2 linked regions of the Solidesulfovibrio magneticus RS-1 genome follow. Each later gene encodes a partner of the first gene's protein in a complex. Links are inferred from orthologs where the notes say so. Each region holds a gene or a part of one and is shown in the gene's direction. Other genes may lie near its edges. The genes, in order: DMR_RS00740 and trxA.

Evidence for each region.
Region 2: the proteins of DMR_RS00740 (region 1) and trxA are in contact, whole or in part, in an NMR structure (PDB 2IPA), measured with the Bacillus subtilis proteins. The link is inferred for Solidesulfovibrio magneticus RS-1 from one-to-one orthologs.

Annotation. Positions count from the first base shown.
Region 1 is NC_012796.1:187,035-201,272, reverse strand. The notes cover bases 5,400-8,289. They hold DMR_RS00740 (arsenate reductase ArsC), read left to right. Parts: upstream 5,400-6,576; coding sequence 6,577-7,002; downstream 7,003-8,289. Other genes in these bases: DMR_RS00735 (methyl-accepting chemotaxis protein), read left to right, coding at 7,343-8,289; DMR_RS00745 (arsenate reductase ArsC), read left to right, coding at 5,837-6,289. Also shown: DMR_RS00770 (hydrogenase iron-sulfur subunit), read right to left, coding at 1-150; DMR_RS00765 (CoB--CoM heterodisulfide reductase iron-sulfur subunit A family protein), read right to left, coding at 138-2,096; DMR_RS00760 (CoB--CoM heterodisulfide reductase iron-sulfur subunit B family protein), read right to left, coding at 2,116-2,997; DMR_RS00755 (4Fe-4S dicluster domain-containing protein), read right to left, coding at 2,994-3,554; DMR_RS00750 (iron-containing alcohol dehydrogenase), read right to left, coding at 4,021-5,202; more of DMR_RS00735, read left to right, coding at 8,290-9,382; DMR_RS00730 (XRE family transcriptional regulator), read right to left, coding at 9,477-10,328; DMR_RS00725 (Mor transcription activator family protein), read left to right, coding at 10,436-10,741; cls (cardiolipin synthase), read right to left, coding at 11,004-12,416; DMR_RS00715 (hypothetical protein), read left to right, coding at 12,552-13,148; DMR_RS00710 (hypothetical protein), read left to right, coding at 13,343-13,933; [FeFe] hydrogenase H-cluster radical SAM maturase HydE, read left to right, coding at 14,084-14,238. UniProt on the Bacillus subtilis protein: Catalyzes the reduction of arsenate [As(V)] to arsenite [As(III)]. In vitro, can dephosphorylate para-nitrophenyl phosphate (pNPP).
Region 2 is NC_012796.1:2,428,340-2,442,360, forward strand. What follows is about bases 9,258-11,930. They hold trxA (thioredoxin), read left to right. Parts: upstream 9,258-10,270; coding sequence 10,271-10,591; downstream 10,592-11,930. Other genes in these bases: tsaD (tRNA (adenosine(37)-N6)-threonylcarbamoyltransferase complex transferase subunit TsaD), read left to right, coding at 9,258-10,156; trxB (thioredoxin-disulfide reductase), read left to right, coding at 10,595-11,524; DMR_RS10290 (outer membrane protein assembly factor BamD), read left to right, coding at 11,717-11,930. In the rest of the region: DMR_RS10215 (FecCD family ABC transporter permease), read right to left, coding at 1-186; DMR_RS10220 (cyclase family protein), read right to left, coding at 347-988; DMR_RS10225 (cytochrome c3 family protein), read right to left, coding at 1,440-1,907; DMR_RS10230 (CBS domain-containing protein), read right to left, coding at 2,119-2,577; DMR_RS10235 (protein-L-isoaspartate(D-aspartate) O-methyltransferase), read left to right, coding at 2,722-3,390; DMR_RS10240 (Mrp/NBP35 family ATP-binding protein), read left to right, coding at 3,404-4,297; pgsA (CDP-diacylglycerol--glycerol-3-phosphate 3-phosphatidyltransferase), read left to right, coding at 4,476-5,033; DMR_RS10250 (hypothetical protein), read left to right, coding at 5,085-5,441; DMR_RS10255 (FtsB family cell division protein), read left to right, coding at 5,443-5,781; DMR_RS10260 (tetratricopeptide repeat protein), read left to right, coding at 5,771-6,922; DMR_RS10265 (PDC sensor domain-containing protein), read left to right, coding at 6,980-7,852; fbp (class 1 fructose-bisphosphatase), read left to right, coding at 8,022-9,035; more of tsaD, read left to right, coding at 9,041-9,257; more of DMR_RS10290, read left to right, coding at 11,931-12,454; DMR_RS25605 (hypothetical protein), read left to right, coding at 12,549-13,448; fusA (elongation factor G), read left to right, coding at 13,445-14,021. UniProt on the Bacillus subtilis protein: Participates in various redox reactions through the reversible oxidation of its active center dithiol to a disulfide and catalyzes dithiol-disulfide exchange reactions.

The DNA of each region.
Region 1 (14,238 bases):
ATCAATGCGCCCGGAGCAGGGCACGCGGATGATCCGCAGGTCCGTGGGCTGATTGAACCGCCCAACGCCTGCCGTGTCCGCGCCGCCGTAGGAGCACCAGTTGCACAGGAATCCGACGATCCGCAGTTCCTTGCCGGTCAGGACTGGCATAAGGCGTTGACCTCCGCGAGGATTTGGTTGTCCGTGAAGTGCGACAGCTGGATGGCCCCCTGGGGGCAGGTGGAGGTGCAGATGCCGCAGCCCTGGCAGACGGTCTCGATGACCTCGGCCTTTTTCTGGCCCCGGAATTCGACTTCCTTGATGGCCTTGAACGGGCAGGTCATGATGCACTTGCCGCAGCCCACGCAGCGCTTGATGTCCACGCGGCTGATCTGCGGATCGCTTTCCAGCATGTCCTTGGAGAACAGGGCCAAAACCTTGGCGGCGGCGGCGCTGCCCTGGCCCACGGACTGGGGAATGTCCTTGGGGCCCTGGCAGGAGCCGGCCAGATAGACGCCGGCGGTGTTGGTCTCCACGGGCTTGAGCTTGGGATGGCTTTCCATGAAAAAGCCGTACTTGTCGTAGGAGATGCGCAGCTTCTCGGCCAGCTGGGGCGCGCCCTTGGCGGCTTCGGCGCCGGCGGCCAGAACGACCAGATCGGCTTCGATCTCGACCTGGGTGCCGGCCAGGGTGTCGGCCCCGCGCACGATCATCTTGTCGCCCTTGGGGTAGACCATGGCCACGCGGCCCCGGATGTAGCGCGCGCCATACTCTTCCATGGCCCGGCGGGTGAACTCGTCGTACATTTTGCCGGGGGAGCGGATGTCCATGTAGAAGACGTAGGACTGGGAATCCGGGATGTGGTCCTTGGTCAGGATGGTCTGCTTGGCCGTGTACATGCAGCAGAAGCCCGAGCAGTACGGCCGGTCCAGGGACTTGTCGCGCGAACCCACGCACTGGATGAAGACGACGTTTTTGGGTTCCTTGCCGTCCGAGGGCCGCTTGATGTGGCCGCCGGTGGGGCCGGAGGCCGACAGCAGACGCTCGTACTGCAGGCCGGTGATGACGTCGGGGTAGCGCCCGCCGCCGTACTCGGTCACCTTGGAGATGTCGAAGAGGTCGTAGCCGGTGGCGGCCACGATGGCGCCGACGTCCTCGGTGACGATCTCATCGGTCATGTCGTAGCGGATGGCCTTGGTCGGGCAGACCTTGGCGCACACGCCGCACTTGCCCTTGACGAACTGGCGGCAGGTGCTCGGGTCGATGACCGCTTTTTTCGGGATGGCCTGGGGAAAGGGAATGTTGATGGAGGTGCAGGGGCCGATCTTTTCGTTGAAGGCGTCCGGGTTTTTCTTGCTCGGACACTTCTCCATGCAGGCCCCGCAGCCGGTGCACAGTTCCCAATCGACGTAGGTGGCGCGTTTTTTGACCTGCACCTGGAAGTTGCCCACGTAGCCGCCGATGGAATCGACTTCGGCGTAAGCGTGGAGCGTGATGTTGGGGTGCTGGGCCACGTCGACCATCTTGGGGCCCAGGATGCAGCTCGAACAGTCGACCGTGGGGAAGGTCTTGTCGAGCTTGGCCATCTTGCCGCCGATGGAGGATTCGCGCTCGACCAGCACGACCTCAAGGCCGCCGTCGGCGCAGTCCAGGGCCGCCTGAATGCCGGCCACGCCGCCGCCGATGACCATGACGCGCTTGTTGACCGAGAACTTGCTGGGGATCAGCGGCGCGTCGCGGCGCAGCTTTTCCACGGCGATGCGCACCAGATCCACGGACTTGTTGGTATTGGCCTCGCGGTCCCGGCCGATCCAGGAGACGTGCTCGCGGATGTTGGCCATTTCGAACATGAAGCGGTTAAGCCCCGCCCGTTCGACGGCCTTGCGGAAGGTGGGCTCGTGCATGCGCGGGGTGCAGGAAGCCACCACCACGCCGGTAAGGTTTTTGTCTTTGATGGCCTGGATGATGCCGTCCTGGCCGGGTTCCGAGCAGGCGTACATGGTGTCCGTGGCGTAGACGACCTCGGGAAAATCCAGGGACGCCTTGGCCACGGTCGCGGTGTCCACCGTGCCTTCGATGTTGCTGCCGCAGTGGCAGACGAAAACGCCGATTCGCATTGCCTATGCTCCCTCGCTGTTAGTCCGCGACCGCAAGGGCCTTGGAAAGGACGGGCCTGGGGTCCACGCAGAGCTTGCCAAACCCGATGTCCTCGTCCGCGATGTTCAGGGCCACGGCCATGAGCTGGGTGAAGTAAGGGACCGGCATCCGGTAGTTGGTGCCGCCGGCGCGGTTGACCTGGCCCTGGCGCAGATCCAGGTTCATCTGGCACAGGGGGCAGGCCACGGCGACCATGTCCGCGCCGACGCTGACCGCGGCGTCCAGGAGCTTGCCGGAGAGCTTGGCCACGACGTCGGGCCGGGGGATGCCGTAGGAGGCCCCGCAGCACTCGACCTTGAGCGGAAAGGGCACGACCTCGGCCCCCATGGCGGCCAGGATGTTGTCCATGGCCATGGGGTTTTCGCAGTCGTCAAAGGCCATGAGCTCGGGCGGCCGGTTCATGATGCAGCCGTAGTAGCAAGCCACCTTGAGGCCCTTGAGCGGCGTACGGGTGGCCGATTTCACGGCGTCCAGCCCGACCATCTCGACCAGGGCCTGGAGCACGGACACGGCGTTGACGCCGCCGGCGTAGGGATCGTCCAGGAGCTTGTCGACCTTGGCTTTAAAGGGCGCGGCCTCGCAGCGGTGGTTGGCCGTGCGCAGGTTGGTCAGGCAGCTCGGGCAGGGCGTGGCCGCGGCCTTAAGGCCCATGTCGGACACGAGCTGCAGGTTGCGGGCGGCCAGGGCGGCGGAGAGCACGTGGTCCTTGGTGTGGGCCGGAGACGAGCCGCAGCAGCTCCAGTCCGGGATGTCCACCAGGGACAGCCCCAGGGCGGCGCACACGGCCCGGGTGGAGGTGTCGTACTCTTTGGACGTGCCCAGGCCCGAACAGCCCGGGTAGTAGGCGATGGCTTCGCTCATGAGTTGGACTCCCTCTCAAAACGCTCGAAAATCCGGGCCACGTGTTCTTTGCCCTGGATGTCGTGGGGCTTGAACGCGAGCTTGCCCTTGGGCAGGATCTTGGGGCCGAGGTCCATGTCGGTCCAGAACCGGCCGGTCTTGGTCACGTAGTTGATGAGCAGTCCGAGTTCGAAAACCCGGCCGTGGGCGCGCACGGAATCCAGGAAGCTGTCCCAGAAGGTCTTGACCTGGGGCACGGCGGCCAAGCCCTCGCGGCGGGCCATGTGGCGCAGCACGTCCATGACGCAGGCGACGTCGATCATGTTGGGGCAGCGGGTGGTGCAGGATTCGCAGGTGGCGCACAGCCAGATGGACTTGCTGGAGAGCACGGTCTTTTTCTGGCCGGCCTGGACAAGGCGCATGATCTGACTGACGGGGATGTCGTAGGCAAAGGTGTACGGACAGCCGGCCGTGCAGTTCCCGCACTGGTAGCACAGGCTGACGTTCTGACCGGACTCCTCCTCCACCCTGTGAACGAAATCCTCGTCATAATCGCGGGTGAGATTGATGATGTTCATTCGATCCTATCCGGTTGACGTGAAAGGTGACGACACTATCGCAAGCGGAGCGCCCAGACGCCCAGACCCCCCCGGCGGGCACGACGACCGCAGTCCGGGGTGGATAGCACGGCGGTCAGGTGTTTGCCACCCCGGACCGGGCGTCGAGCCTGGAGGAAAAAACCGAATGTAGTAGCGTGGTTATGCCAAAGCTCCAGATTTTTGGCATAGTGACCTTGTGCCATTTTGGTACAAAGTCGGAAAATTTCGGCCGACATGGGCCGCATTTTCGGTCCGTTCGGACGCATTTTCGGCCTGAGAATGCGTCCGCAAAAAGACATGGCCGGGTCGCTGCCACGGCCTTAGGCCATGCCGGATTGCCGTTATCGTCGTTTGCGCCTGACGGAGCCGCCCGGAAAGGTTCCCTGGGCTGCTCGTCAAGAGGGGGGCCCGAAGGCCCCCCTTTCGCATCCCGCGTTCCTGATTGTTACAGGGCGGCGGTGTAGATGTCGGAAACGTCCTTGTCGGTCGGGCAGCGGGGGTTGGTGAAGCCGCAGGCGTCCTTCTGGGCGTTGCCGGTCATGGTCGGGATGTCAGAGGCCTTGACGTCCTTACCGTACTTCTTGCCAAGCTCGATGAGGCCGGACGGGATGCCGACGTCGGCGGACAGCTGGCGGATGGCCTTGAGCGCCAGTTCGGCGGCGTCGCGGGTGGACAGGCCGGCGATGTTCTCGCCCATGATCTCGGCCATGGCGGCGAACTTCTCGGCCTTGGCGATCAGGTTGAACTTCTCGACGTGGGGCAGCAGGATGGCGTTGCATTCGCCGTGCGGCAGGTCATAGAAGCCGCCCAGCTGGTGCGCCATGGCGTGGACGTGGCCCAGGGAGGCGTTGTTGAAGGCCATGCCGGCCAGGTATTCGGCGAAGCACATGCCTTCGCGGGCTTCCATGTCCTGTCCGTTGGCCACGGCCTTGCGCAGGTACTTGAAGATCAGCTTGAAGGCTTCGATGGCGCAGGCGTCGGTCATCGGGTTGGCGATGGTGGACACGAAGGCTTCCACGGCGTGGGTCAGGGCGTCCATGCCGGTGGCGGCGGTCAGCGCCGGGGGCATGCCGACCATGAGGACCGGGTCGTTGATGGCGATGTGCGGGGTGACGCGCCAGTCAACGATGGCCATCTTCACGTGGCGGGACAGGTCGGTGATGATGCAGAAGCGGGTCATTTCCGAGGCGGTGCCGGCCGTGGTGTTGACGGCCAGGTAGGGCATGAAGGACTTGGAGGACTTGTCCACGCCTTCGTAGTCATGGATCTTGCCGCCGTTGGTCACGACCAGGCCGACGCCCTTGCCGCAGTCGTGGGAGGAGCCGCCGCCCAGGGTGATGAGGCTGTCGCAGCCGTTGGCCTTGTAGACTTCCACGCCCTTGTGGACGTTTTCGTCGGTGGGGTTGGGGATGGTCTCGTCGTACACATGGTACTTCATCCCGGCGGCGTCGAGGAGATCGGTGACCTGCTTGCAGATGCCGACCTTGACCACGCCCTTGTCGGTGACGATCAGCGGTTTGCTGCCGCCCAGGGCTTTGATCTTCTCGGGGATGGCCTTGGCGGCGCCGATGCCGATAAGGGTCACGCTGGGAATGAAGAAACCGTAAACTTGCTCGCGAACAGCCATGGTGCCAACCTCACTGTGGTTAAGGTTATGGTTTTGCGAACGGACCCCAAACCTGATTTCCGTTTGGCGTATGCGTAAACGTTGCCCCTTCTAGAGCAATTCCCGGGCCAACTTGGTGGTCCATGTATTTCAAGCGTTTAAAACGTCAGACCTTTTTGCCCCGGGGGCAGTCTGGCCGCCCAACGTCCCATCTCGCCCGCCCATACCGGCCCCCTTGCCGTCCCGACACACAAAAATCACACAAAAACAGTATCTTACCAGCAGTTGGACAAGTTGTCCCACGCTTCAGGGCGCGTTGGGTAAAAAGGGGACACTGGCCCGTCGTGGGACGACTTGCCCCATGGGTGTGGGTCGTGGGTAAATATATGCCGCATGATTTTGGTAGTTTGAAAAATCCGCCCCGTTGTTTGCCGGACAGGACAAAAGGAAACGCCAGCCTGTGGAGAGAGGCCAGGGGAACTCGCGACGCGACGGGCAGGGGCATGGCCGGGGAACCATTGGACGGGCCGGCAGGAGCTTTCGCCGTTTTTCCCTTGGTCGTCTGGCCTGGGCATGTGGCGTGCCCGCCGCGTCTGTAACAGAAATGCCACGGCGTCGGGCTATGCCGGGGCATCCGGTTGACAAGGAGGATTTCATGCGCGTGCTTTTCATCTGCGTGCACAACAGCGCCCGCAGCCAGATGGCGGAGGCCTTTTTGCGGCAAATGGCCGGCGACGGCGTGACCGTCGAAAGCGCCGGTCTTGATCCCACGGTGATCAACCCGCTCGTGGTCGCCGTCATGGCCGAGGAGGGCCTTGACCTGTCCGAGAAAAAGACCCGCAAGGTCTTTGATCTGTTCCGCGACGGCAAACTCTACGACGCCGTCATCACCGTGTGCGAGGAGTCCCTGGAGGGCAAGTGCCCCGTGTTTCCGGGCGTGGCCCGGCGGCTGCATCTGCCCTTCCCGGACCCGGCCACCGTCACCGGGACCGAGGAAGAGCGCCTGGAGGCGGTGCGGGGCATCCGCGACGCCATCAAGGCGCGCATGGCCGTCCTGGCCCGGGAACTGGCCGGCGAGGCCGCCCGTCCCTTGGGCGACCGGGCCTAGTGTCGTGTCCACGAAAAGCATACCGGACAATTCGCTGGCAACAGACTAACGCCATGAATTTGTCTTAACAAATACTGTCGTATTTCTTAAGGGACGCGACACTGGCGGTAACGCGTGCAGAACGCGTTTTGCCGGCCACGTGTGAAAACCGTTGTTTATTTGAAAAACCCCATGGTATTTTCCCAAGACGCGCCGCCTGAAACGTGGGCTGCGCCAGCAACCCGAATAAACCCTTTTCCCATCGCCGGGGCCCGGGGGGATCATCCCCCCGCCCGCCGGAGGCATCTTTGAAAAATATCCTCTTCCTGTGCACCGGCAATTCCTGTCGCAGCCAGATGGCCGAGGGCTTTGCCCGGGCGCTTCGCGGCGACGTGCTTACCGCCTATTCGGCCGGAGTGGAGAAACACGGCATGAATCCACGGGCCGTGGCCGTCATGGCCGAGGCCGGGGTGGACATTTCGGGACAGTCCTCCAAGCTTGTGTCCGAGCTGCCCGACGTCGCCTTTGACTACGTCGTGACCCTGTGTGGTTCGGCCCATGACCTGTGCCCGTTTTTCCCGGGCCCGGTCAAAAAGGTCCATGTCGGTTTCGAAGATCCCCCGGCCCTGGCCGCCGGCGCGGCCAGCGAGGAGGAGGCGTTGTCGCATTATCGCCGGGTGCGCGACGCCATCCGGGATTTCGTGGCCGGTCTGCCGGAGAATCTCGGGGAATAACGGCCGGAGCTCTCGTGGCCGGGGCCTCCCGTTGGCGCGCCGCGCCATGCCCTGCCGCGTTGTCCCAAGATACCCGGCCGGGCGTCAACGCACGACCCGTAAAACTCCGGCCGAAAGGCGCTCGAGGCGGTTTTGCCGGGCACTGCTTCCGGCTGCAAAAGGCCTGGCCTGAACGCCAGGCCTTTTGCGTGCCCTGCTGTCCGTAAGGAGCCGTTGGCTGTTCTCATAACAACAACTTTGGCCGATTATAGACATCTTGCTGTCAGGTTGGCATAACAGGTATTCCCCCGGGCTGTTGCGTTCCCCGCAGCCCGGAACCCTTGTCGCTGGAGGGAACGCCATGCGCCTGTCGCTTCGCGCCAAATTCTTCGCCCCCACCTTTGTTCTTGTTGTCGTCGGCATGGCCGCTCTGGTCATGGTCAATGATCGCGCCGTCAAATCGGCCTTCACCAAGGTCGAGGGACAGACCATGGCCTTGCTTGGTCAGTCGTTGGCCAAGGACGTGGCTGGTTCGGTGGCCGACAACCTGAAACTGTTGTCCAGTTTCGCCAAGGCTCCGGCCCTGGCCCGGGCCGCCCAGGGCCAGGGCGGCGAGGCGGCCTCCGAGCTGCTGACGAGTCTGGTCAAGGGCATGACCGGGGTGGACTATGCCAACGTCTTCGACGCCTCGGGCCTGTGTCTGGCGTCCACCAACCCGGCGGCCGTGGGCAAGGTCAACGTGGCCGACCGCGACTACTTCGCCGCGGTCATGACAGCAGGCAAGGCTGACGTGGTGTCCAAGGCTCTGGTCAGCCGCACCACGGGCAAGGCCGCCGTGGTTTTGGCCCAGCCCATCCGCGACGCCGCCGGCAAGCTCGTCGGCCTGGTCAACGCCGGCATGGATCTGGAGTCGCTGACCGCCGACCTGACGTCGCTTAAGGTCGGGGAGACGGGCTACGCCTTTATCCTGGACGCCCAGGGCATGGCCCTGGCCCACCCGGACAAGAAGCAGCTCATGAAGGACGACCTGGGCCGGTCCGAGGCCGGCAAGCGGGTTCTGGGCGTGGCTGTAAGCGCCGTGCTCGAATACGAGGACGCCTCGGGCCGGCATCTCGTGGCCGTGGCCCGGGACGCCAAGACCGGCTGGTTTGTGGCCGTGGAAGCGCCAGTGGCCGAGTTCGGGGCCTACGCCGACGCGGCCACGCGGCAAAACGCCATTATCGCGCTCATTGTCACCGTGGCCATCCTGGCGGCCATCCTCGTGCTGTTGCGCGTGGCCGTGCTTGGCAAGCTGCGCCAATGCGTGGATTTCGCCGCCGCCGTGGCCAAGGGCGATCTGGACCGGCGCATCGCCATCGCCTCGGGCGACGAACTGCAAACCCTGGGCGAGGCCCTGGGCGCCATGGGGGCCAGCATCAAGGCCAATCTGGCCGAGGCCCAGGCCAAGAGCCGGGAGGCCGAGGCCCAGGCCGCCCAGGTGGCCAAGGCCCTGGAAGACGTCAAAACCGCCCAGACCAAGGCGGAAGAAGCCAAGACCCAGGGATTGCTTCTGGCCGCCGACCAGCTCCAGGGCGTCATGGAGGCCCTGGACGGGGTGGCGGCGGAACTTTCCCGGGAGATATCCACCGTGGCCGCCTCGGTGGAGGAGCAGGAACGGCGCACGGCCGAGACGGCCACGGCCATGGAAGAGATGAACGCCACCGTGCTGGAGGTGGCCAAGAACGCGGCCGAGGCCTCGACCAAGGCCGACGCCGCCCGGTCTCAGGCCATGGACGGCCGGGCCGTGGTGGAACGGTCCATCGCCGCCATCGGCCGAGTGGACGCGGCCTCGCGCCAGGTCAAGGCCGGCATGGACGAGCTTGGGGCCAAGGCCCAGGCCATCGGGGCCATCATGAACGTCATTTCCGACATCGCCGACCAGACCAATCTGCTGGCCCTTAATGCCGCCATCGAGGCGGCCAGGGCCGGGGACGCCGGTCGCGGGTTTGCCGTGGTGGCCGACGAGGTGCGCAAGCTGGCCGAAAAGACCATGACCGCCACCAAGGAAGTCGGGGCGTCCATCGGGGCCATTCAGGCCGGCGCCCGGGACAGCATGGCCAAGGTGGACGAGTCGACCGCCGCCGTGGCCCACGCCACGGAACTGGCCGGCGAATCCGAGGCGGCCCTGGCCCGCATCGTGGCCCTGGTGGACGAGACGTCCTCCCAGGTCCAGGGCATCGCCACGGCGGCCGAGGAGCAGTCGGCCACCAGCGAGGAAATCAGTCGGGCCGAGGAGGCGGTCAGCCGCCTGTCCTCGGAGATCGCCCAGGGCATGCGCGAGTCGGCCGGGGTGGTCACCAGCGTGAGCCGGCAGGTCGAGGCCTTGGAGCAGCTCGTGGCCACATTCCGCAGCAACAGCTAGGGGTGTGGCCCACGCCCTCCCTTGAAACGACAAGGCCCCGCTGCGGCGGGGCCTTCGCTTTTGGAATAATATTCCTAAAATGCCGGCCCAGGCATCAGTCCAATTCCCGGGCGGTCCAGATGCAGCGGCCGATGATCTCGAAGTCGTCGGCGTCGGACACAAGCAGCACGTTGGCGTCGGCGTCCGAGGCGATGCCGAGCCGGCCCCCGGCGTCGATGAGGCGCTTGATGTACATCTGGCCGTTGTAGCGCAGGTAGTAGACCTTGTTTTTGACGAACTGGCGGCGTCCCTCGTCGATGAGCACCACCGAGCCGTCGGCGATGGTGGGTTCCATGCTGTCGCCAAAAGCCCGGATGGCGGTCATGTATTCGGGGTTGCCCTTGGAGCGGATCCAGTCGGTGCGGAAGCTCAAGTAGCTCAGGGTGCGGTCGCCGGTTTCGGTGGACCCGCCGCCCATGGAGGCCGTGGCCTCGCGCAGGGGCACTTCGGTGTAGGCCGATTGGCGATCCTCCCGGGCGTGCAGGTCGCGAAGCCAGGCCCGCAGCGCCTCGCCGCCGCGCCCCGTCGCCTCGCTCCCGCCGTAGGCCGGTTCGCGTACCTGGCAGCGCCGGCTCGCGCCTTCCTCGGCCGGGTAGGCGGCGGCGTCCAGGCGTTGGCGGCCAAAGGCCAGCATATCCTCGTAGGACAGCCCGAAAAAGGCGGCCAGCCGTCGTCGCAGGGCCGGCTTGGGGGCCTGCTTGCCGGCCAGGATCTTGCTCACGTAGCCCTGGCTGGCCCCGGCAAAGGCGGCCAGTTCGCCCTGGCTGGCTTCCTGGGCGGCGGCCAGCTCCACCAGCGCCTTCCAGAAAAAATGATCCTCCTCGGTCCGAAACCCGGACTCCGGGGAGGCGGCGGCAGGGCAGGCGTCGCGCATCATGACCGGATTGTGCCCCAGTCTGGGAGGCAATGTCCATTCCTTTTTTGGAATATTATTCTTGACAAATATTCCTAATAGGAATAATTCTGGTTTCAGGCAAGGCCGCAGTTCCACCCAAAGACCATGGAGACGGTTGCATGCGTGAAGCCGAGTTGGAGGCCACATTGGCGCAAAGCCTGGGAGCCGAGGCGGCCCGGGCCGCCCTGGACGCCCTGATCGCCGCCTGGGGCGGTTGTCGGTTGGATATTCCCAACGGGACGTCGTCCCGCAAACGCCGTCGCGACGCCGAGATTCGGCGGCGGCACCGTGACGGCGCGGACCTCTTCGCCCTGCGCGACCAGTACGGACTGTCCGACCGCCATTTGCGGCGCATCCTGTATCCGGCTCCTGGGCGGCCCCTGCGTCCGGGCGTCGTCCGCGGGCAAAGCGAGGTCGTGTCCTGACGTCGCCCTCCTGAAATCCCCGGGCGTCATGGGACGCTGCATCACTTCCCAGCCGTGCCCCGGCCGATCAGGTCGGGCAGGCCGGGAAAAGCCTGCGGGAGCGATCCCGCCCAGGCCGCCGGCTCCGAGAGTCGGCGGCTTTTTGCGGTTTTGGGCAAGGCTGGGAGCTCGGGACAGGACGTCGGGCGGCAAGTCGGCGGCAGCCGGGGCCGTTGCCGATCCAATGTCCGGCCCGGGTTACGGCCGACCACCGCCCGCCCGGTCACAGGATGGGCGAGAACAGGCGGCTGACCATGACGCCGGTCTTGAAAAAAAACGAACGGTCGGCGTAGTCGTCGGCCGTGGCCCGCAGGCAGTGCTGGAAGTCTTCCCGCAGCATGGCTTCCACGTCGGCGATGAAACCCTTGTGGGCAACGGCCAGGGTCAGTTCGAAATTGAGCCGAAACGACCGGTTGTCGCAGTTGGCCGTGCCCACGCTGGCCATGACGTCGTCCACCAAAATGATCTTCTGGTGTAAAAATCCGTTCTGGTAGCGGTAGAACTTGACGCCCAGGGTCTCCAGATCGGCCAGATAGGAAAACGAGGCCAGGTAGACCATGTGGTGGTCGGCCTTGTGGGGCAGCATCACCCGCACGTCCACGCCACGCAGCACGGCCAGCTGCAGGGCCGAGATGATCTCGCGGTCGGGCACGAAATAGGGCGAGACGATCCACAGGCGTTTCTGGGCGGCGGAAATGGCCTGGAAGAAAAAGAGGTCGCAGGATTCGATGTCGTCGGCCGGGCCGGTGGGCAAGACCAGCACCGGCATGTCGCCGCCCGGAGCCGGGGCCAGCTCCCAGCGCAGGGCCGGGGTCTGCCTCGTGGCCCAGTACCAGTCCTCCAGGAAAGACAGCTGCACCAGGGCCACGGCCGGGCCGTCCAGGCGCACGTGGGTGTCGCGCCAGTGGCCCAGGCGCGGGCTTTTGCCCAGGTATTCATCGCCCACGTTATGGCCGCCCACAAAGGCCGCGACGCCGTCGGTGACCACGATCTTGCGGTGGTTGCGAAAATTGAGCTGGAGCCGGTTGCGCCAGCCCAGGGTGGTGTTGAAGGGCGAGGCCTGGACGCCGGCCTTTTTGAGTTCGTCCAGATACGCGGCGTTTAGGGAATGGCTGCCGATCTCGTCGTAGAGGAGATAGACGGCCAGGCCCGCCCGGGCCTTGGCGATCAAGCGTTTTTGCAGCGCTCGGCCGATGTCGTCGTCGCGGATGATGAAAAACTGCACCAGGACATAGTGTTCGGCCGCGTCGATGGCGGCGAAGATGGCCTCGAAGGTGGCCTGCCCGTCGATGAGGAGCCTCACGTGGTTGCCGGCGGTAAACGGCAGCTCGGCCAGGCGCTCCAGCACCGGAAAAAGCCCGGGCAGGCCCGGGGCATGAGGATCGGGGAAGGCCTGGACGGCGTGGAGCTTGGGGGCCATGGCGTCCACGGCTTTGTCGCCGGCCCGGCGCGAGGCGACATAGCCCTGGAAGCGGTTGCGCCCGAAAATCCAGTAGAGCGGCACGGCCAGATAGGGGAAGGTGATCATGGCCATGACCCAGGCCATGGCTCCCTGGGACGAGCGGGCCGTGAAAAGCGCCCGGGCGGCGGACGCCGCGCCGATCAAGTGGCAGCATAAGAGAATGAGAAACAGCACCGGACCTCCCCGGCCGGCGGTCCTTGGGAACACGTCTTCGCGTCCCGGGCTTGACCGGCCTTTGCCTCTTTCTATACGCACCCAAGAGTCCCGGCAAGAAAGGCCGGCATCCCCACAGCCCAAACGGAGAACTCCATGTCCGAACAAGCCTTCGACGTGTCCCTTAACGCCCCGGTTTTCGCCGAAGACGCCAAGGTCGGGCGCGTGGCCAACGTCGTGGTCGATCCCTCCCACGGCCGGGCCACATTCCTTGTGGTGCGCGAAGACGCCCTGCCCAACACCCTGCGCCTGGTCTCCGAAAAACACATCGCCGCCTCCGGCCCGGACGGCGTGCGCCTGTCCTGCCCTCCGGCCAAGTTCGCGGCTATGCGGGAATACGTGCTGACCGAGTACTATTCGCCCGAGTATTTCCTGCACATGGCCGAAAAAGAGCATTGCAAGCTGCCCATGGCCCCGTCGAGCTGGACCGTGGAGCGCCCGGCCACCCCAGCCGGCTCCGTGGCCCTGGCCGGTCACGAGGCCGTCGAAGCCACCGACGGCAAGGTCGGCAAACTCGACGGCGTGCACCTGGAAGCCCACACCGGCCGCGTCATTTACCTCATTTTGCGCCAGGGACACCTCTGGGGCGCGCGCGAAGTGGCCATCCCGGCCGGGCTGGTGGCCGGCTACGAAGACGGCGTCATCAAACTGTCCGTGGACAAGGCCGCCATCGCCGCCTTGCCGGCGCTGTAAGCAAGGGTATCAGGCGGGAGCGGCCTTGCGTTGTCCCTGGGTGTTTGCCAGGAAGAACCAGGGTGCGGCAAATCCGCGGCCCTTCCCCCGGCCTTATGCCGCAGCCGGGAGAAACCGGCGTTTTTTCCTGAATCCAAACGGTTGTTTCTGCGGCAGGGGCTTGCCTGCCGCCGCATGGATACGCAGAGGTGGAGATGGAACGGGAAAAGCCCTGGGCGGCGACGGGATTGGCGGAGGTCGGGCTGGCCGGCCGCGTGGCCGGGTCGGATCGGCTGTTTTTCCACGCCGCGCTCTATTCCAATTTCGCCCGGGACCGGGCCATGGCCGACGCTCTGGAGGCAGCCTTGCGCCGTCCCGGGTTCGAACGCCTGGAAGTGGTGTCCCTGGACCCGGTGGCCCGGCCGCCCTACTGGGACGAGTTCCGCCAGATCCTGCGCCAGGACATGCCCGCCGCCGCCATGCAGCGGGAATTTTCCGTGTCCGCCGCCTTTCTTGACGCCCTGGCCTCGCGCCATCCCCACAAGGTGCGGCTTTACGTGACCGTCGCCCTGCCCCTGGCCCCCATCCTGCTTTTGGATGACGTGGTCATCGTCGGGCACTACGCCCACTCCCCGGCGCCCGCGCCGCTGGGGCACTGGCTGGTGATCCCGGCCGACGTGGCCTCCCTGATGGAATTGGCCGAGGAAGGGGCGCAGCCCGAATCCCTGGACCCGGCCGACGTCGGGGCCTACCGGCTGATCTGCGACTGCCTGGCCGCCCGCCTGGCCTCGCGACGGCTGGCCTAGCAACGGACCCACGAAAAGCGAATAAGGCGTTTCTCAGGCAACTCGCTCCAACAAGAAATTAGCTTAAAAATACTCTCGTATTTTTCAGGGGATGCGGGCCTAGCGGCACACCCCTACAACAATACGCGCGTATTTTAGAAGTGACACCGTATGCAACAGGCTGAAATCGCCAAGCTGCTGGCCGGGGCCGACGATCCAGGACTTTTTTCCGCCGCCGCCGCCCTGACCAGGGAAAATTTCGGCGACGAGGTCTATCTGCGCGGGGTGGTGGAATTTTCCAACCACTGCCGCAACAACTGCCGCTA
Region 2 (14,021 bases), 2.2 Mb from region 1 along the record:
TGCGCTTTGGCCGAACAGGTGGCCGGCGATCTGGGACAGCGAAAGGTCGTAGCGGCCGGCAGTCAGGGCGTAGCCGGCCAAAAGGGCCAGGAGGCCGCCCAGCCCCAGAGCCAGGAGCGTCTTGGCCCGCGAGAGGGCCAGATGGTTGGCGACCAGCGACGTTGCGGCGGCAGGAGGGTTGGACATCAAGGTATCGGTAGCACGTCTTTATGGTTCGTGCAACAACAAGGGCCGTTTGTGCTAATTCATACGTTTTTATTCGATAAAAAGACTGGCGGCGTCTGCGGCGTGGGGTGGAGAGGCACCCAGGGCAGATTGGGGTGCGGCGACGACCGTAGCTTGGCCTTTACGTGGCCGGTTCAACGACGAGCACGGCCCGCGTCGCCGAGGCTTCGGCCTCGGGCACGGCCAAGGGCAGGCAGACAAGCCGGCAGCGGCCGACCGGGGCCTGCGATAAATCAAGACCTTCGAGGATGAGGATGCCGGCCGAAAGCAAGATGTTGTGGACGGGATAGGCGGGATCATCCAGAGGTTCGATGCTCATGGCGTCAAGGCCGGCTAGCGCGACGCCTCGGGCCGTCAGTTCCCGGGCCAGGGCCGGCGTTACGGCGGCGAAGTCGGCCGGGAAATTCGGGCCGGTGAAACGGCGTTCCCGGGAATTTCGGGTGGCAAAAAGCACGGCCTCGCCGGGCCGGGGATCGGCTGCGGCCAGGAGTTCGGGGCCAAGGCGCAGGGCCTGGCCGCAGTCCACCACCACGGCCGGCAGGAAAAAGGCCTCGGCAGGATAGTCGCCGGCCCGCTTACCGCCAGGGAGGAAATGGGCCGGAAAGTCGATATGGGCGGCGGCGTGGGCGCTCATCGACCAGACGGCGGCTTCGCAGCCGTGGGCGGCCTGGTCGAGAAACAGGCGGCGGGTAAAAGGCGGATCGCCGGGCACGGGGGGCGTCGCGGTCAGGGGTAGCGAGATGTCGATGACACGGCTTGGCATGGCGCTCCTTGGCCGATGGCGGGGCAGGGGAAAGCGGGTTGCAATCGGATGGAAACGTGCCATTTGTACTTTCTTTCACAAAAAGGAAAGCCCCTCAAACCGTACGCGGGACTTTGGCTGGGAGCAAGGCCGACTGAACCAATAGGTTGCCTGCCGCAGTTTGCATCGCGGCTTTCGATCGACAACGGGCGCTCCCGCTCGGGAGGCCCCGTGGAGCCGGCCCGGTTCGATGCCGGCGAAGCGGAAAAGTGTCGTGCCTGTCTTGCAACAGGTCAAAAAAATAAATGGTTTTCGTCTGTTGCAAACGAAGCGTCAGAGGCGCTTATCATCGACGTGACACGAGGCCCCTTCGCCTGGACAACCCGCGCGGGGAAGACAGGCGAGAAACCCAACAAAAAACGCCCCCGCGAGGCGAGGGCGTTTACTTGGCGGCGATAGTTGCCTGAAAAAGCTACTTCGCGGCCACGTGGCAGCCGTTGTTGGAGCAGGGAGCCACGGACAGGGGCTTTTGGCCCTTGGCCTTGCGCTCCACGTTGAGCTTCATGTGGCAGCCCAGGCAGCTGTTGTCGGCATTCTTGTCGTGGAAGGCGCGGAAGTAGGACGTGGCTTCCTGGCGGTCCTTCAGGTTGTCGTGGCAGCCGGCTTCGGCGCAGCCCTGGATCTCACCCTTGCCGTCCCACATGTGGTGGCAGGTGACGCAGGCTACGGAAGCGTGTTGGCCGTGGGAAAATTTGACCGGGGCAAAGCTGGTCTTGAGGACCCCGGACGGCCGTTTGAAGGTCAGTTCGAGGGGGTAGCACAGGGTGGACTTGGCATCCACGATGTCGCTGAACTTGCCGCCCTCGCAATAGGCCGCCGTGGCCAGGGCCAGGCTGCACACCATAACGATCAACCCGGAAAGCATGACCTTGGAACGCATCCAACTCCCTCCTTAAGCTCCAAGAAACGGTGAAAGTGACCTTGCCGCTGCGACTACGCAGGCGGGGCGTCAGGCAACTGCTCCGCCGCCGTAATTCAGTGGAAAAGCGTAAAATTTCACAAGCCGGAAGTCAATACTCTTTTGGCAAAAAACGCTGTCCGCCAGGGTGAAAGTCGGCGCACGCACAATGCTTTTCAAAGGATTCACGGGGTTAATCGTTTTCGGTCAAACATTCGAGCTTTTCCGATGCCTCCAGGGCGTCCATGAGCTCCAGGCTCAGGCGAATGAAGTCCGAAGCGGTCAGTATGCCGACGAGCTTGCCCCCCTCGACCACGGGCAGGCAGCCGTATTTCTGGGTCAGCAGCACTTCGGCGGCCTGGCGCAGGGGCAGGTCCGGGGTGACCATGGCCACGTCGGCGCGCATGACTTCGCCCAGCGGGATGCCGGCGTAGATGTCCTCCTGGGTCTGGGCGTCGATCTCGGCCAGCCGGGACACCGAAGCGGCGAGCAGGTCGCGGTGGGTGACAAGCCCCACAAAGGCCCCGGAACCGTCGATGATGGGCAGATGGCGGATGCGCGCCTCTTCCATGGTCCGCTTGGCGGACAACAGGCTGTCGTCGTGGCGCAACGCGATGAGATCCTCGGTCATGAGGTCGCGAGTAGTCAGCATGAACACCTCCTTGGTGATCTGCGTGAGTTGGCATCGACCACCGGCCGTGTCAAGGCGCAAGGCGTTGACTTGAGGCGGAAATTCTGTTTTCCGAAGAGGATTGGAATGGCGCGGGGAAGGATGCTTCCCCGTGAAAGGAAACTGATGAACGCCACTGGGGTCAAGACCGATTTGCGGCGCAGCCGGGAACGCATGGTGCGGGAACAGATCGAGGCCCGGGGCGTGACCCGGCCCGAGGTGCTGCGGGCCATGCGCAAGACGCCGCGCCACCTTTTCGTCGAAGAGGCGCTCATTCCCCAGGCCTACGAGGACCACCCGCTGCCCATCGGCCACGGCCAGACCATTTCCCAGCCCTATGTCGTGGCCTGGATGACGGAACTGCTTGAGGTCGCCCCGGGCCACAAGGTCCTGGAGATCGGCACGGGTTCGGGCTATCAGGCCGCCGTGCTGGCCGAACTCGGCGCCGAGGTTTATACCGTGGAGCGGATAAAGCCCCTCTATGAACAGGCCCGGGCCAGGCTCGACGCCTTGCGCTACGACCGGGTGCAGCTTAAACTTGACGACGGCACCCTGGGCTGGCCTGAGAAGGCTCCTTTTGATCGAATACTGGTGGCCGCCGGAGGGCCCAAGATTCCGGCCCCGCTGGTGGCCCAGCTCGGCCCGGCCGGGCGCATGGTCATACCGGTGGGGACTTCGCGGCGAAACCAGACCCTGTGCCTGGTGCGCCGGGATAACGGCCGGGTCATCGTGCGCGATCTCGGCGGGGTCATGTTCGTCGACCTCGTCGGAACCCACGGCTGGCAGGCTTCGTGAAGGAGTTGGCTCAATGACGCAATCCGATTCCTGTCGCGGCTGCACCGGACCGGGCAAGCCCCTTGGGGCGGCGACCGGCAGCGACGGCCGCCAAGCCCGCATCGGCCAGACCTTGGAGCGCATCCGCTACAAGCTTGTGGTCATGAGCGGCAAGGGCGGGGTCGGCAAGAGCACCGTGGCCGTCAACGTGGCCTGCTCATTGGCCGCCGGCGGGGCCAGGGTTGGGCTTTTGGACGTGGATCTCCACGGCCCGAGCGTGCCGGGCATGTTGGGCCTGACCGGCGCCATGACCGCCGGCGGCGAGGCGGCCATCGCCCCCAAACGCTTCGGCGACAATCTCTCCGTCGTCTCCATGCAGTCGCTTCTGGCCGATCCCGATGCCGCCGTGTTGTGGCGAGGTCCCATGAAAACCACCGCCATACGCCAGTTCATCGCCGACGTGGACTGGGGCGACCTCGACTATCTGGTCATCGACTCCCCGCCCGGAGCCGGCGACGAGCACCTGACCGTGCTTAAGACCGTGCCCGACGCCCTGTGCCTGCTGGTGACCACGCCCCAGGAGGTCTCCCTGGCCGACGTGCGCAAAAGCATCAATTTTCTCCAGTACACCAACGCCAACATCCTTGGCGTGGTGGAAAACATGAGCGGGCTGGCCTGTCCGCACTGCGGTCAGGAGATCGAACTTTTCAAGAAAGGCGGCGGCGAGGCCCTGGCCCGGGATTTCGGCCTGGAGTTCCTCGGCGCGGTGCCGCTGGACCCGGCCACGGTGGCGGCCGGCGACCTGGGCCGGCCGGTGGCCCTTTTGCCCGGGGACCATCCGGCCAAGGCCGCCTTTGCCGCCCTGGCCGACCATGTGGCCGCCGCCTGCCGGGGCAGCCTCGAAGCCGCCGCCTACCCGAGGCCCTAACTGGCGGATTGTCGAGCGGCCCGCGGCAATGCGGAAATCGCCCAGGCCGAAAATACGCCCGTTGCGGCGCGTTGCGGGGCCGATGGCTGCGGCGCGCCGGGCGGAAGGCTTTGACGCCGGCCCGGTATTGCTTTAATTGCCTGCCTGCGCCACGAAACCACCAGGGACTAACCACGCTATGTTCAATCTTGCTAACAACCTCACCTTGGCCCGCGTCGGGGCTGTGCCGATCCTGGTGCTCCTGCTCTATTTTCCGAGCCGGGGAGCCTGTTTTGCCGCCATGATGGTGTTCATCGCCGCCGCCGTCACCGACATCATGGACGGCGTGGTGGCTAGGCGGTGCAATCTGGTCACCAATTTCGGCAAGTTTCTTGATCCCTTGGCCGACAAGCTGCTGATAAGCGCCGCGCTCATCATGCTCGTCCAACTCGGCTGGGTCGAGGCCTGGGTGGCCGTGGTCATCGTCGGCCGGGAGATCGCCGTCACCGGGCTTCGGGCCATGGCCGTGGACCACGGCGTGGTCATCGCCGCCGACCGCTACGGCAAGCTCAAGACCGTTTTGCAGATGGTGGCCCTGTGTCCGCTGCTGCTGCATTATCCCGTTTGGGGTTTCGACCCCGCGCCGCTGGGACAGACGCTTTTGTACCTGGCCCTGGTTTTGACCCTTGTTTCCGGCGTCAATTACTTTTATGGATTCAGCAAGCAGGCGAAGTGGTCGGACAAGGCCGCCCGGTAGCGAAGCGGCCATGCCTCGCCCGCTGACCAACACCTTTTGCGACAAGGCGCTATGAAAGCCAAAAACATTTCCAAGCTGGCCCGTCGCCGGGTCCGTCCCGCCCGGGCCGGCCTCGGCAAGGGCGCCTGGTCCGGGACGCACCTGGACGACAATCTCGCCGCCCGTATCGAAAACTGCCTGCACACCATCCTGGAGCTCGAACCCGATCTGGAGCGCCTCCAGTTCGGGCATTATCTGCTGCGCGACTTCAAGGTGCTCAAGATGTTTCTCTCCCAGGTCGAAGACATCGAAGTGGAGGAACAGGACGTGTTGCGCATCGAGGCGGCCACCGAGAATTTCCTTCGCGAACTGAAGGAGCCCCTGGCCCAGTCCGATACCAAACGCCCGAAGAAATACGTCGTGCAATGACATGATCTGGCGAAGGTTCCTGCTGACGGCGCTGATCTTCTTCAATGTGTTCCTGCTCTATAATTTGATATGGAGCGACAACGGCATTTTTGCCTACCTCGAACTCAAATCCAGGCATGAGCAGCTCAAGCAACGCCTGGAAGCCGTCAACGACAAGTCCTTGGACCTCAGCCAGGAAATCCGCTGGCTCAAGACCGATCAGGCTTTCACCGAGAAAATGGCCCGGTCCCAGATGAACTACCTCAAGGATAACGAGATCCTTTACCAGTTTCCCAAGGACCCGCCCGCCGCCAAGGAGCCGGAACGGGACAAGGAAGGAAAGCGGGCCGATGCTCAGTAAGATCGAAATCTACCGGGAAGTCCTGGAAATCGAGCCCAACTCCAAGGTCTTCTTCCCCCTGGCCCGCAGCCTGGCCGAGGAAGGCCGCCACGACGAGGCCGCCGCCGTGCTTTCACGCGGCATCGGTTTCCATCCCGACCACCTCGAAGCCAAGTTCCTGCTCATCGAACTCCTTACCCGGCAGGGCAAGGAGGAGCAGGCCGATCAGGTCTTTGCCGACGTCGGCGCGCTGTTGGCGCGCTATCCCTCGGTCTGGCTCCTGTGGTCCAAGACCGCCGCCGCCCGGGCCAAGGACCCCTCCCTGGCCATGCTCTTTTTGGCCCACTACTTCCAGAACCAGACCCTCACCTGGGCCGAGGTCATGGAGCGGGGGCTTAAAAGCCTGAGTCAGGCCGCCGGTTCCCTTGAGCCGTCCGAAGGCTCTTCCGGGCCGGGAACCGCCGAGGCGTCCGGCGGATCGGAGCAGTCAGGGCCGGACGGCGGCGAAGAAGAAGCCGCTGCTGCGCAGTCGGCGAGCATTGCCTCGGACGTCGCCGCCGTGTCTCAGGATGCCGTGGCCCCCGCCCTGGGTGATAGGCCAGGGGTATCGGAATCGGCCTTGCTTGAGCCGACTGGGGAAATCGAGGCGGTTCGTGAGCTGTCGCACGTCCCTTGCGGTCCGGTCATTCAGACTGCCGCCTTGTCCGAAGCCGAGAACCTGCCCCCGGAAACGGGCCCTGCCCCGTCGGCCATTGCCGCTGGTCCTGTCGAAGCCGCTGGCCCGGAGCTGCGCGGTGCCCGCGAGGTCATGGAGCTGGCCGGTCTGCTGGACGCTCCTGAAACCGTTGAACCCCGTCCCCGGTCCAAGCCCGCCAAGGGCAAGGAACAGGGCGTGCGCACCCGGACCATGGCCGCCGTCCTGGCCGAGCAGGGTGATCTGGCCGGCGCGCGCGCCATTTATCAGGAACTCCTGGCCGCCGCCGCAACCGACGCCGAACGCGAGGAGTTGCGCGCCCTCATGGACGCCCTGGGCGCAACGGGGCGGCCCGCCTCGCAGGACCCAGTGCAAACGCCCGCCGCCGCTGGCCCCAAATCGGCCAACCGGCTGGCTGATTTTCTCGAAGCCCTGGCCAACCGCCTGGAAACCCGGGCCGGATCGTAACCGCCGCCTTCGGCTAACCGCCTCCACCGCATACGCCAACCGCACGAGGATACGGCTTTGAAACGCACCGTTCTCGCGGCCATTGCCGCCATTGTCTGTCTTTGCATCCTTGCCGGCTGCGGCACCATGAAAACCCAGTGGCGCGAAACCCGCAAGCTGTACCGGGAATACATCAACACCGACCCCTCCATCGACTTCAGCGACCAGGGCATCTCCGACAAGGGCCTGCAACGCCTGGCCGCTCTCATGATGCCCGTGGACGAGCGGCTGCTGGCCATGCTGCGCACCCTGGGCAGCCAGGACGCGGCCCCGGACCCCGAATGGGCCCAGCAGCTGCTGTCCGCCAATGCCTGGCTCTCCGGCATCGCCGTGGTCGATGCTTCGGGAGCCATCGTCGGCCAGGTGCCTTCGACGCCCATGCGTCCCCTTGACTACGCGTCCCTGCTCGACATGGCCGACCGCTACAAGGTTCGCAAGATGGGCGCGCGCGTGGTGTCCGACGAGATGGGCACGGTGGTCATGATCGCCATGCCGTTTTTCAAGGAAAACGAATGGGCCGGTCTGGTCGTGGTCAATTTCGACCCGCGTAACCTGGTGCGCTTTTCTCCCGACCCCAATGCGCTGGTGGTGGTGTCCACCGAAGGCCTGCTCTGGGCCGGCGGAGCCGGGCAGGGCGAGTCCCTGGCCGCCCTCAAATGGAGCGACATCCTCAAGGGCGAGGTGCAAGGCGACATCCGGACCGGGGGCGGCGAATACGTCTGGCAGGCCCGTTACCTCGGCCAGTTGGAGCTTGTTTATCTCACCGACGCCCGGGAAGTGCGCGCCGCCAAACCGGAACCCAAGAAGGAAGCCGCGCCCGCGCCCGAACCCAACAAGGCGCTGCCTTCCACCGAGCCGTTGCCGCAGCCTACGGATCTGACCACTCCCTAGACGGCCTTCTCGATGCATCGTTGGCCGGCGGTCGAAGCCGCCGGCTTTTTTTTCTTCCCAACCCTGGAAAATCTTGTGGGTATTTCGGTCTGGGGGTAGGTTGGGACGAGGCCGCAAAACCCGCGAGCCGCGCCGGGGCCTTTGCCGCCCAGGCTTGAGGAGAACAGCCATGCCGCAGATCACCGTCACCGAACACCTGCTGTTGCATCAGAAAGAATCCCCCATGGCCTCGGGCCGCTTCACGCGGCTGCTCAACGACCTGATCCTGGCCGCCAAGATCATCTCCCGGGAAGTCAGCAAGGCAGGCCTTGTCGACGTGCTGGGCTTTACCGGCGAGGTCAACGTCCAGGGCGAGCAGGTCCAAAAGCTCGACGAATACGCCAACAAGGTGCTGATCCACCGGATGGAGCGGGCCGGGGTGCTGTGCGCCATCGCCTCCGAGGAAAACGCCGACATCGTGCGTATCCCCGACCAGTTCCCCAAGGGCGATTATTTCCTCATCTTCGATCCCCTGGACGGCTCCTCCAACATTGACGCCAACGTCAACGTTGGCACCATCTTTTCCATCTACCGCGTGGCCGAGGGGTGCTCCGGCGACAAGCTGTGCGATCTGCTCATGCAGGGCGCCAAGCAGGTGGCCGCCGGCTACTTCCTCTACGGCACCTCCACCATGCTCGTGTACACCACCGGCCGGGGCGTCCATGGCTTCACCCTGGACCCCAGCGTCGGCGAGTTCCTGCTGTCCCACCCCGACATCCGCACTCCGGAGACCGGCAAGGTCTATTCCGTCAACGAGGCCTACTGGTCCTACTGGGACGAGCCCACCCGCGAGATCGTCAGCGCCTTCAAGGGCACGGACAACCCGCGCGGCCAGCCCTACGGCGGCCGCTACATCGGGTCGCTGGTGGCCGACTTCCACCGCAATCTCCTCTACGGCGGCATTTTCCTCTATCCCGCCGACACGCGCGACCCCAAAAAGCCTCAGGGCAAGCTCCGCCTTTTGTGCGAGGCCAATCCCCTGGCCTTTGTCATCGAACAGGCCGGCGGCGCGGCCACCGACGGCGAGCGCGACATCCTGTCCATCGAACCCGAGGAGCTGCATCAACGGGTGCCGCTTTTTATCGGTAGCAAAAACGACGTGGCCAAGGTCATGGAAATCTACGGCCGGGCCAGGAAAGCTTAAGCAACATGCTTTGTCTTGGCATTGAGACGTCCTGCGACGAGACGGCCGTGGCGCTTTTCGAAAACGGCCGTCCCGTCCTGGAAAAACTCGCTTCCCAGGCCGATCTCCATGCCGTCTTCGGGGGCGTGGTGCCGGAGCTGGCCTCGCGAGAGCATTTGCGCCGCCTGGGGCCGCTGTTGCAGGCCCTTTTCGCCGCATCCGGACGAAGCCTTGCCGACGTTGACGCCATTGCCGTGGCTCGGGGGCCGGGCCTGCTCGGCAGCCTGCTGGTGGGGCTGGCCGCGGCCAAGGGGCTGAGCCTGGCTACGGGCAAGCCGCTCATTGGCGTGGACCATCTCCACGCCCATCTCCTGGCCGCGACCATCGGCCGGGACGTGGCCTTTCCGGCCCTGGGGCTCCTGGTTTCGGGCGGCCATACCCAGATCGTGCGCCTGGAATCGGCCCTGTCCCTGGAGGTGCTCGGCCGCACCCTGGACGACGCCGCCGGCGAGGCCTTTGACAAGGCCGCCAAGTCGTTCAATCTGCCGTACCCCGGCGGCGTCTACATCGACGTGCTGGGCCGGGGGATCGCGCCGGACAAGACCCTTTTCCCGCGTCCGTTCCTGGATAACGATCATTTCGACTTCAGCTTCAGCGGCCTCAAGACCGCCGTGGCGTCCTATGCCGCCGCCCATCCCGAACTGCGTGCCGGCAGCCTGGCCGAGGCGGGCGGGGCCATCGACCCCGAGGCCTGGCCCATGGCCTTGCGGCGGGCCTGTTCTTCGCTCAATTTCGCCATTGCCGAGACGCTGCGCATCAAGTTCGAGCGGGCCTTGGATCGGCAGCCCGGACCGCCGGCCAGCCTCATCGCCGCTGGCGGCGTGGCCGCCAACGGTCCCATCCGGGCCATGCTGGCCGATCTGGCCGCCCGACGCGGCCTGCCGCTCTATTTGCCCGAGCCGGCCCTTTGCGCCGACAACGCCGTCATGATCGCGGCGGCAGGCAGCCGGCTGGCCGAGGCGGGCTATGCCCATGACCTGGCGCTGACTGCCGTCCCCCGGGGACGAAAGGTGCCCTGGGACTATGCCGGCGGACCGTCCGGCAAGGCGGCATCGGTTGACAGCGCCTCGCCGGCGCAATAGGTTCGCACGATTACGGCCCTTGAGTATGACGGCAAACGGCGCGACCCGCCGTCCCGATAACGCCAGAAACCCGACCGCCCCGGCGGTCGGCCAGACCATGAAAGGAGAGCATCCATGGCCATCCAACTGAGCGACGCCAACTTCGAAGCCGAAGCCCTGCAGTGCGACCTGCCCGTTCTGGTGGATTTCTGGGCGCCCTGGTGCGGGCCGTGCCGCGCCATGGGTCCGGTCATCGACGAACTGGCCAACGAGTACACCGGCCAGGTCAAGGTGGCCAAGATGAACGTCGACGAAAACCCGAGCACCCCGAGCAAGTACGGCATCCGCGCCATCCCCACCCTGATCCTGTTCAAGGGCGGCGAAGTGGTGGAGCAGATCACCGGTGCCGTGTCCAAAAGCTCGATCAAGGAAATGCTCTCCCAGAAGGCGCTCTAATCCATGAAACGATTCGACGCCGTCGTGATCGGGGGCGGCCCGGCCGGCATCACGGCCGCCCTGTATCTGGCCCGGTCCGACGTGTCCGTTGCCATGATCGAAAAGCTCTCGCCGGGCGGCCAGATGCTCATGACGCATCTGATTGAGAACTATCCGGGCTTCCCGGATGGCATCGAGGGCTGGAAGCTGGCCGACGCCATGGCCGCCCACCTGGGGCATTATGCCGTCGAGCGCATCAATGACGAGGTCACGGCCATCGAGTCCGAAGGCGGACTGCATCGCATCCGCGTTGGCGGCGAGGTGGTCGAGGCCAAGGCCGTGGTGCTGTGCACCGGCGCGCGCTACAAGCGCGTCGGCATCCCCGGCGAGCGCGAACTGGCCGGCCGGGGCGTGTCCTACTGCGCCCTGTGCGACGGCAATTTCTTCAGGAACCAGACTGTGGCCGTCATCGGCGGCGGCAACTCGGCCCTGGAGGAATCGCTGTATCTGGCCCGGCTGGTGAAAAAGCTCTACCTGATCCATCGTCGCGACGATTTTCGTGGCCAGAAATGCTTTCAGGATCGCTGCTTCACCCATCCGGTCATCGAGGTGTTGCGTTCCACGGTCGTGTGCTCCATTTCCGGCGGCGACGCCGTCACCGGCATTGAGGTCCGCGACGTCAAATCCGGCGATTGCCGCACCATCCCGGTGGACGGCGTGTTCGTGTTCGTCGGCTTCGAGCCTCAGGGGGATTTCTATCCGCCGGGACTCACCCGCGACGACCAGGGATTCATCCTGGCCGACGACGAGATGCGCACCAGCATCGAAGGCATCTACGCCGCCGGCGACATCCGGTCCAAGTCCTGCCGCCAGGTGGCCACCGCCGTGGGCGACGGGGCCGTGGCCGCCCACGCCGCTTACGCCTACATCAGTACGCGGTTCCCGCAAGACTGATCATTTCCGGACCCGTGCGACCGCGCCGCTTCGAACGGACGGCTGACGGGTCCGGCATTTTTTGCGTTGTGCCCCTTGGGGCCATTTGGTAAGAGGACGCGCATCGAGACGCCGGGTTCCGCTGACGCCTACCAAAGGAACCCGACCGCCGCATGGCGCCCGGCCAGGACCGGGCCATACCGGGAATATACCATGAATGTGATGTTGCGCCGTTTCCTGCCCTTGGGCTTTCTGCTCCTGTTCCTTGGCGGCTGCGCCGGCATGATCGACTACTATTTCCTGCCGCCGCCCGAGGATACCGCCCAGGAACTCTATGAGGCTGGACGGCAGTCCATGGCTGACAAGGATTACTATGGGGCCATCAATTACTTCATGAAATTGAAGGACCGCTATCCGTTTAGCCCGTACACGCCCATGGGCACGGTTGCCCTGGGCGACGCCTACTTCCTCACCGAAGATTACGGCATGGCCGCTGAAACCTATAAGGAATTCGAGTCGGTCCATCCACGAAGCGAAGAGATTCCCTACGTGCTTTACCAAGTCGGCGTCTCCAACTTCAAGCGCTCCGAATCCATCGACATGCCGCAAAGCAATCTCCAGGAAGCCATCCAGTATTTCTACCTCCTGGAGCAGACCTTCCCGGATACCGAGTACGGCAAGGAAGCGGCCGACTACATTCGTCGCTGCAAGAAGCGCATGGCCGAGCATGAGCTCTTCGTGGCAGACTTCTACTGGCGCACCAGCCAGTACGGCGCGGCCTGGAAGCGCTATATGTACACGGTGGAGAACTACAAGGATCTTGAGGAAGTGCTCGAATACGCCAAGCTGCGGGCCGAGCTGTCTTACCTTGAATACCAAAAGACCCTGACCGAAAACGAACGCCAGGCCATTGAAGGCAGCTGGCGACACTGGACCAAGCGCTGGTTGTAACCATCGATCTCCGGAAGCTTTTCACTTCTGGGGCCATACGGCGGCAAAACGGGGCGGCTGGCCGCCCCGTTTGCGTTTGCCGCGCGGGGACTTCATGAACGCGTTGATGTCCTTGCCCATGGGCCGTTGGCCCGAAGCCTTGGAACGCGCCCGCCTGGCCGACGCGGCCTTTGCCGCCGCCTACGCCCGCACGCCCGACCGGGAGCGCGCCTGGATCAAGACCGGCCTGGCCGCCATGTACGCGGCCATGGGCGGCCCCCTGCCGGCCTCCAGGCAGCGTTGCGACGCCCTGGGCCATGACCTGCTTGCGGCTTCTCTCGATGTCCCCCAGGATTACGTGCTCGTGGCCTGCGGCCGGGATTTCCTGTCTCCGGCCCGCTTGTCCGCCGTGGTCATGGCCGCCCTGTGCGCCCGCGTGCCCGACGTGGCCGCCGTGCGGGTGGGCGCGGCCTGGCCCAAACCGCTAATCACCACCCTGGAGCTGTGCGGCGTGGAAACGGCCGCCCGGATCTCCCGCCGCGACTGGGCCGGCCTCCTGGCCGAGCTTCCGGCCAAGGGGCGGGGCGTCGTGGTCCTCCTTGGCGAGCTGATCCTGCCGGCCGGAATATCGCCCGGCCTCGACGTCCGCCGGGCCGCCGTGGCCGGCAAAGCCGGCGTGTTCGGCCCCGGTTTCGACGCTGCAGCCCTGTCCTTTGCCCATCCGGATTGCACGTTTTATAGCCATGATGGCCAATGTCCCGAGCTGTCCGGCTGGCAGACGGGGCAGGGAAGCTTGGCCGAAGCCGGTCAGGCCGCCTACGACGCCGTCTACGTGACGGCTGACGAGGCCTTGACCCTGGCTGCCGACGCGCCGCTGTGCCTGGGGCCGGGCCGGGAGGGCTTCTGGCTGTGGCCGCACTTGCCGCCCGAGGCCTTTCGCCGGCGCCGCTTCGCCGCTGTCGTTGATCCCAACTGCGCGGCCGATGCTCCGACGCCCGGCCCGGAGGACGCATGAGCTCGAAGAAAGGGGCGAAGAAAAGCCGTCTGGCCAGCCTGCGCAACATCGGCATCATCGCCCATATCGACGCCGGCAAGACCACGCTCACCGAGCGCATCCTCTATTTTTCCGGCCGCATCCACCGCATGGGCGAGGTCCACGACGGCACCGCCACCATGGATTTCATGCCCGAGGAGCAGGAACGCGGCATCACCATCACCTCGGCCTGCACCACCTGCGCCTGGAAAGACCATCAGATCAACATCATCGACACCCCGGGCCATGTGGATTTCACCATCGAGGTGGAGCGCTCGCTTCGGGTGCTCGACGGCGCGGTGGGCGTTTTTTGCGCTGTCTCCGGCGTGGAACCCCAGTCCGAGACAGTCTGGCGGCAGTCCATGGCCTATGGCGTGCCCAAGATCGCCGTGGTCAACAAGCTCGACCGGCCCGGGGCCGATTTCGAGGCGGCCCTGGCCGCCATGCGCGAAAAGCTGCGCGCCAATCCCGTGGCCGTGACTATCCCCCTGGGCCAGGGGCCTGAGCTGACGGCCATCATCAATCTGGCCGCCATGGAGCATGTCCGTTTTTCCA